Linked DNA regions of Dehalococcoides mccartyi CG5. Each later gene encodes a partner of the first gene's protein in a complex. Links are inferred from orthologs where the notes say so. Each region holds a gene or a part of one and is shown on either strand. Other genes may lie near its edges.

Region 1 (3,288 bases):
CACTCACCCGCGGTTTCGGCTATCAGTCAGGCCTTCAGCGGTTTGGGCGGTCAGAATATAGTTCAGACTTTTGAACCTTATCATTCCGGCAACCCCTGTCCGGTAGGGGTAGACAAAAGGGATGCAGAGCAGATTAACCTGATGCTGGCAATGCCGGGTATGAACCGGCTGGATAACCGCCGTTATGCTTTCAGTATACTAAATACCATACTGGGTGACGGCATGAGTAGCCGTCTCTTTGCCCATGTCAGGGATAATCTGGGTTTGGCTTATTCTGTCCAGTCCGGTACGGAGTTCCTGCATGATACAGGGGCTTTTTCCATATTTGCCGCTGTAGACCCCGCAAATCTGACGGCCTGCATAGAGGCTATACTTTCGGAGATGGAAGCCGCCAAGACAACTATAACCGCAGAAGAGTTGACAAAGGCTAAGGAAATGTCCAAGGGGCGGATTCAGCTGGCTATGGAAGACAGCCGCTATATGGCCAAATGGATAGGCTCTCAGGAATTGTTATGCCGAAGGGTAAACACCCATGAAGATGTTATCCGCCTGATAGACGGGGTGACCCTGACAAGCGTAATGGAACTGGCAGGGGAGTATTTCAGGAAACCTGAGATGCGGCTGGCTCTGGTGGGGCAGATTGATAAAGAAAAGGTGAGCTGTTTACTGAAAGACTAGACAACGTATCTATTTATAAATATAGTTTTGAGTAAAGAAAAGGGCGAGACCGAAGTCTCGCCCTTTTCTGTTTAACCCGTTTGGGTCTTAGTACATACCTGCGGCTTCAGGGCCGGGGGCGGCAGGGGCTTTTTCCTGGATGTCAGCTACCAGTGAGTCGGTGATGAGAACCATGTTGGCAATAGAAGCGGCGTTCTCAAGGGCGGAGCGGACAACCATGGTGGGGTCAATGATACCCATTTCAGCCATATCGCCGAAGACATCATTCTCAGCGTTGTAACCATGGCCGACGGGTGAGTTCTTGACCTTGTCAACAATGACGTTGCCGTCTTTGCCGGCGTTGGTGGCAATCCAGCGGACGGGTTCAATAAGAGCCTTGCGGACGATATTGACACCGGTGGCTTCGTCGCCTTCCAGTTTCAGGGCATCAAGGCAGGGCAGGGCATTCAAGAGGCCGGTGCCGCCGCCGGGCAGGATGCCTTCTTCAATGGCGGCACGGGTGGCAGCCAGAGCATCTTCAACGCGGGCTTTGCGTTCTTTCATTTCGGTTTCGGTAGCAGCGCCTACGGCGATAACGGCTACGCCGCCGACCAGAGCAGCCTGGCGTTCCTGCAGTTTTTCGCGGTCAAAGGCAGATTCGGTTTCTTCAATCTGGGCCTTAATCTGCTTGATGCGATCCTTGATAGCTTCGGCAGAGCCTTCGCCGTCAATGATGGTGGTCTTGTCTTTATTGGAAACAATCCTGCGGGCATGACCAAGGTCAGCTTCGGTTACGGAATCCAGCTTGCGGCCGGCTTCCTTGCTGATTACATGACCACCGGTCAGGATAGCCATATCTTCCAGCATGGCCTTCTGGCGGTCGCCATAGCCGGGGGCTTTGACAGCCAAGATGTTTAAGTTGCCGCGCAGCTTGTTGACTACCAGAGTAGCCAGAGCTTCAGCTTCAACGTTTTCAGCTACGATGACCAGATTCTTTGAAATCTGCAGGATTTTTTCCAGAGCGGGCAGAAGCTCGGCAACGGTTTCAATCTTGCGGTCAGTCATAAGAATGGTGGCATCTTCCATGACGGATTCCATGCGGCCGGGGTCAGTTACGAAGTAGGCACTGATATAACCGCGGTCAAACTGCATACCTTCTACATAGCTGGTTTCATAACGCAGGCCACGGGATTCTTCAATAGTGATAACGCCGTCTTTGCCGACTTTGTCCATAACGTCAGCAATCAGGTTACCGATTTCAGGGTCTTTACCGGTAATGGTAGCAACCTGAACAATCTGCTGTTTGCCCTTGACGGGGGTGGAATTCTTGCGGAGCTGGGCCTTTAGGGCGGCAACAGCCTTTTCAATACCGCGTTTCAGGTTGATGGGTTCGGCACCGGCGGCAATATTCTTGAAGGCTTCGTTGATAATGGCCTGAGCCAGTACGATAGAGGTGGTGGTACCGTCACCGGCGGCATCGCTGGTGCGGGTAGCGGCCTCTTTGACCAGCTGGGCGCCCATATTCTCGAAAGCATCGGGCAGTTCAATATCACGGGCAATGGTTACACCGTCATCTATAACAGTGGGTGCGCCCCATTTCCGCTCAAGGGCTACGGGATGACCTTTAGGGCCAAGGGTTACTCTTACTGTATTTGCCAGAGTGTCAACACCCTTTTTAAGGGAGACCCTGACTTTTTCGCCAAATATAATCTGCTTAGCCATTATACCTCCTAATATTCGTTAAAAAATTTAGCCTACGATTTTAGCCATGATCTGGCTCTCGGGCATGATGATATATTCCACGCCGCCAGATTTAAGTTCAACACCACCGAATTTGGGGAAAAGAACCTTCTCTCCAACTTTGATGCTCATGGTTTCGCGCTTGCCATCTTTATCCAGACGGCCGGGGCCCACGGCTACAATCAAGCCTTCCTGGGATTTTTCCTGAGCGGCGTCAGGTATGATGATACCGCCTTTGCTCATATCCTGTTTTTCCTGGGGCTGGATGAGTACCATGTTGTGCAGGGGTTCGAATCTAATTGCCATTATTCCTCCTTTTAATATTTAACTATATTTATGCGGCAATTTTTTAGCAGTCTCAGTACGAGACTGCTAACAGCAATATAATACAGTACTGAAAGGTTACCTGCAACTGTATACAGAGATAATTACAGGTATTTAGGGTAAAATAAGAAGAAATATAGCTGCAAAAATAAATATAGCTATATCAACCAAGGGTATAAACTCTCTATATGGTCTTGGGATAGTCAGATAGCAGGGTTTAACAGAGACTGAAAAGTACCTCCCGGCTTAAAAATATACGATAGTATATTAAAGTACTAAGCATAAATGCGCAGTCAATTTACGTAATAAGTACGATAGTAAGATCTTTGATACTGGTCTACAATGGTTACAGTTAATGAAGATCTGGATGGTCTTTGAAAACTGTACAGGCCGCCTCAAATACTGTACAGGTTGTAAAAGGGAGCTCGGAAACGGGTTCCTTTTTTATTTGCCAAAAAAAGATTGTCAATCACTTCAGGAAGTAACTGACAGTGCCGGCAATACATCCATATCCAGCCCGTCTTGCTTGCCGGATATAAAGCGGAAATAGCCGCAGGAGGCTATTAC
Region 2 (3,280 bases), 760 kb from region 1 along the record:
CAAATACCGGTACATTATAAAGCTTCCCCAGCTTGTCTATCATGCTGGAGTTGGTAATGGTTTTAACCAGCGGCCCGCGCAGTCCTTTTACTTCCAGAATATAGAGTGCCAGCAGGGAGAAAACCTGAAGCTGGTTAAGAAAATTGCCCATTTCGTCTACCACACCCAGACGGTCAGAATCACCATCAGTAGCCAGCCCTATATCTGAGCGTATATCCTTGACAAGCCTCATCAGCTTATTCAGGTTTGGGGCAATCGGTTCAGGCTGAAGCACATCAGGAAAATTGGGGTTGGGTTCGGCGTTTATTTCGTTCAAACGATTGCAGCCGCCCTCAAGCAGGTGCTTGAAATAGCCTATGCCGGCGCCGTACATAGAGTCTATGGCTATGTTGAAACCGGCTTCCCGCAGTTTTTCAATATCTACCAGTTTGCTTATTTGCTCAAAATAGGCGGGTGCAAGGTCTATACATTCAATAAGTCCGCGGGAAACAGCTGTGTCAAAATCCAGACGGGATACCGAAGGGTTATCTCCCAGTTTGGCTATTTCTGTTTCAATGGCAGTTATCATGTAGGTAGGGGCACTTGCTCCGTCCGCTGATTTTACTTTAAATCCGTTCCAGATGGCGGGGTTGTGGCTGGCGGTAATTATTACGGCACCTGCGGCTTTCAGGTTTACCACCCCATGGCTGATTACCGGTGTAGGGGTGGGGCATGAACCAAAATAGGTTTTTATGCCGCTGGCCGCCATTACTTCGGCAACCAAACGGGCAAAATCCGCTGAGGCAAAGCGGGTATCGTAGCCGATTACCAGAGAAAGGTTATCGGGGCTGGTATTTTTCAGGTAAGCGGCAGTAGCTTGGGCACAGACAGAGACATTTTCAAAGGTGAAGTCTTTGGCAATAATGCCGCGCCAGCCATCAGTACCGAACTTAATTTGGCTTGTTATTTTGGCTGTCCCCCTTGAAGAATTTGCTTAACATAAAGATAATAGCCCCCAGAATAAGCACTACCGGCAGGAAGAGCACAATAATGACGAAAGTAAGTCCTGCCAGCCCCATTACGGTAGCCAGCATTATCACAGCCAGTTCAACCACAATTGCCCCAAAGAAGGCCAGCAATAAAGTTTTAATCACAAGCACACCTTCCTGTCGGTAGTAATATTTTTATTTGGATACGCTTAGAGATTCTATGGTTGCCTTTATGGCATCTACCTTATCCAGCCGTTCCCACGGCAGGTCCAGTTCCGGGCGTCCCAGATGCCCGTAAGCAGCAGTTTGGCGGTAGATAGGGCGGCGAAGCCCTAGGTTACGGATAATGGCTTCCGGCCGCAGGTCAAAGTGCTTCTGGATAATGGATAAGATATCCTCATGGTTCATGCGGGCGGTGTTAAAGGTTTCAATGGAAACTGACAAAGGGTGGGCAACACCGATAACATAGGCCACCTGAATTTCCAGCCGATCTGCCAGTCCGGCAGCTACCAGATTTTTGGCAATGTATCTGGCCATATAGCAGGCGGAACGGTCTACCTTGGTGGGGTCTTTTCCGGAGAAAGCACCGCCGCCATGGCGGGCAAAACCGCCGTAGGTATCTACCAGAATTTTGCGTCCGGTAAAACCGGTATCTGAAACCGGACCGCCCACTACGAAGCGGCCGGTGGCATTTACATAATACTCGGTTTTTTCGTCTAGCAAATTGGTAGGGATAATAGGTTTAATAACCTCACGGATAATATCAGCCTGAATTTTTTCGGTAGTTATATCCGGATCATGCTGGGCACCTATAACTACGCTACTTATCCTTTTAGCTTTGCCGTTATGATATTCCACCGTTACTTGGCTTTTGCCGTCAGGCCGCAGATAGGGCAGAGTGCCATTTTTGCGTACTTCTGCCAAACGCTTGCTCAGGCGGTGGGCCAGAGAAATGGGCAGGGGCATATATTCCGGGGTTTCGGTGCAGGCATAACCAAACATCATGCCCTGGTCACCGGCACCGGTCAGGTCAAGTTCGTCTACCTGTCCGCTCTTGGCCTCCTGAGATTTGTTTACCCCCAAAGCTATGTCAGGAGACTGGCGGTTTATAGAAGTAAGTACGCCGCAGGTGCGGTCATCAAATCCGTATTCGGGCTTGATGTAGCCGATATCTTTTATCACCCCTCTGACCAGTTCAGGTATTTCCACATAGCAGCTGGTGGTGATTTCGCCCATGACTACTACCAGACCATTGGTTACGGCAGTTTCACAGGCAACATGGGCAGTGGGATCTTTGGCTATGATAGCGTCCAGAACTGCGTCTGAAATCTGGTCGCAAATCTTGTCCGGATGTCCTTCAGTAACTGATTCCGAAGTGAAAAGATATTTTGAAGAATTCCCAAAGGTCTGAGACATCATTTCTCCTTAAGTTCCTTCCTGCCAGCTAGACAGATATTTTATTTGTTCTGCGCTAAGGGTATCTATACTGATGTTTAAAGAGGCGAGCTTGGTTGCCGCTACTGCCCGGTCAATTTCTTCAGGTACGGCGTAAACTTTCTTTTCCAGCTTGGTATGGTTTTTTACCAGATATTCCAGTGAAAGAGCCTGATTGGCAAAGCTCATATCCATTACGGCGGCCGGGTGACCTTCTGCAGCAGCCAGATTTATCAGACGGCCTTCACCCAGCAGGTAAATCCTTCGCCCGTCCTTCATTTTATATTCCTCAACCGAGGGACGGATAGTATCCTTGCCGCAGGAAAGTGATTCCAGAGCGGGGATATTTATTTCGCTGTTGAAGTGGCCGCTGTTAGCCAAGGTTGCACCGTCTTTCATCACCTTGAAGTGATCTTTGTCTATAACGTGCTTGTCTCCGGTAACGGTTATAAAAATATCACCCAGTTTGGCAGCCTCTGCCATGGGCATTACGCTGAACCCGTCCATAACAGCTTCCAGAGCCTTCACCGGGTCAACTTCAGTAACTATTATATGAGCACCCATGCCTTTGGCCCGCATGGCAACTCCATGTCCGCACCAGCCGTAACCCACCACTACCACAGTTTTGGATGCCCAAAGAAAGTTGGTAGCCCGGGTAATACCGTCCAGTGTACTTTGGCCGGTGCCGTAGCGGTTGTCAAACATGTACTTGGTCTTGGCGTCATTTACCGCAATAATCGGGTATCGGAGTTTGCCGCTGTCAGCCAGTGCCCGCAGGCGGATAACTCCTGTAGTAGTTTCTTCCGTACCGCCAAGTATACCGTTTAAAAGTTCAGTTCTCTGGCTGTGCAAGGTAGCCACCAGGTCTGCCCCGTCAT

What was found.
Region 2: the proteins of groL (region 1) and metK are in contact, whole or in part, in a cryo-EM structure (PDB 8P4O), measured with the Escherichia coli proteins. The link is inferred for Dehalococcoides mccartyi CG5 from one-to-one orthologs.

The regions. Positions count from the first base shown.
Region 1 is NZ_CP006951.1:1,122,354-1,125,641, reverse strand. Bases 73-3,031 are described here. They hold groL (chaperonin GroEL), read right to left. Parts: upstream 2,380-3,031; coding sequence 766-2,379; downstream 73-765. Other genes in these bases: X794_RS05940 (co-chaperone GroES), read right to left, coding at 2,407-2,703; X794_RS05950 (M16 family metallopeptidase), read left to right, coding at 73-678. Outside these bases: more of X794_RS05950, read left to right, coding at 1-72; tRNA (adenosine(37)-N6)-threonylcarbamoyltransferase complex transferase subunit TsaD, read right to left, coding at 3,196-3,288.
Region 2 is NZ_CP006951.1:363,496-366,775, forward strand. The notes cover bases 275-3,225. They hold metK (methionine adenosyltransferase), read right to left. Parts: upstream 2,385-3,225; coding sequence 1,164-2,384; downstream 275-1,163. Other genes in these bases: X794_RS01895 (phosphoglucomutase/phosphomannomutase family protein), read right to left, coding at 275-934; X794_RS01900 (hypothetical protein), read right to left, coding at 930-1,133; ahcY (adenosylhomocysteinase), read right to left, coding at 2,394-3,225. In the rest of the region: more of X794_RS01895, read right to left, coding at 1-274; more of ahcY, read right to left, coding at 3,226-3,280. UniProt on the Escherichia coli protein: Catalyzes the formation of S-adenosylmethionine (AdoMet) from methionine and ATP.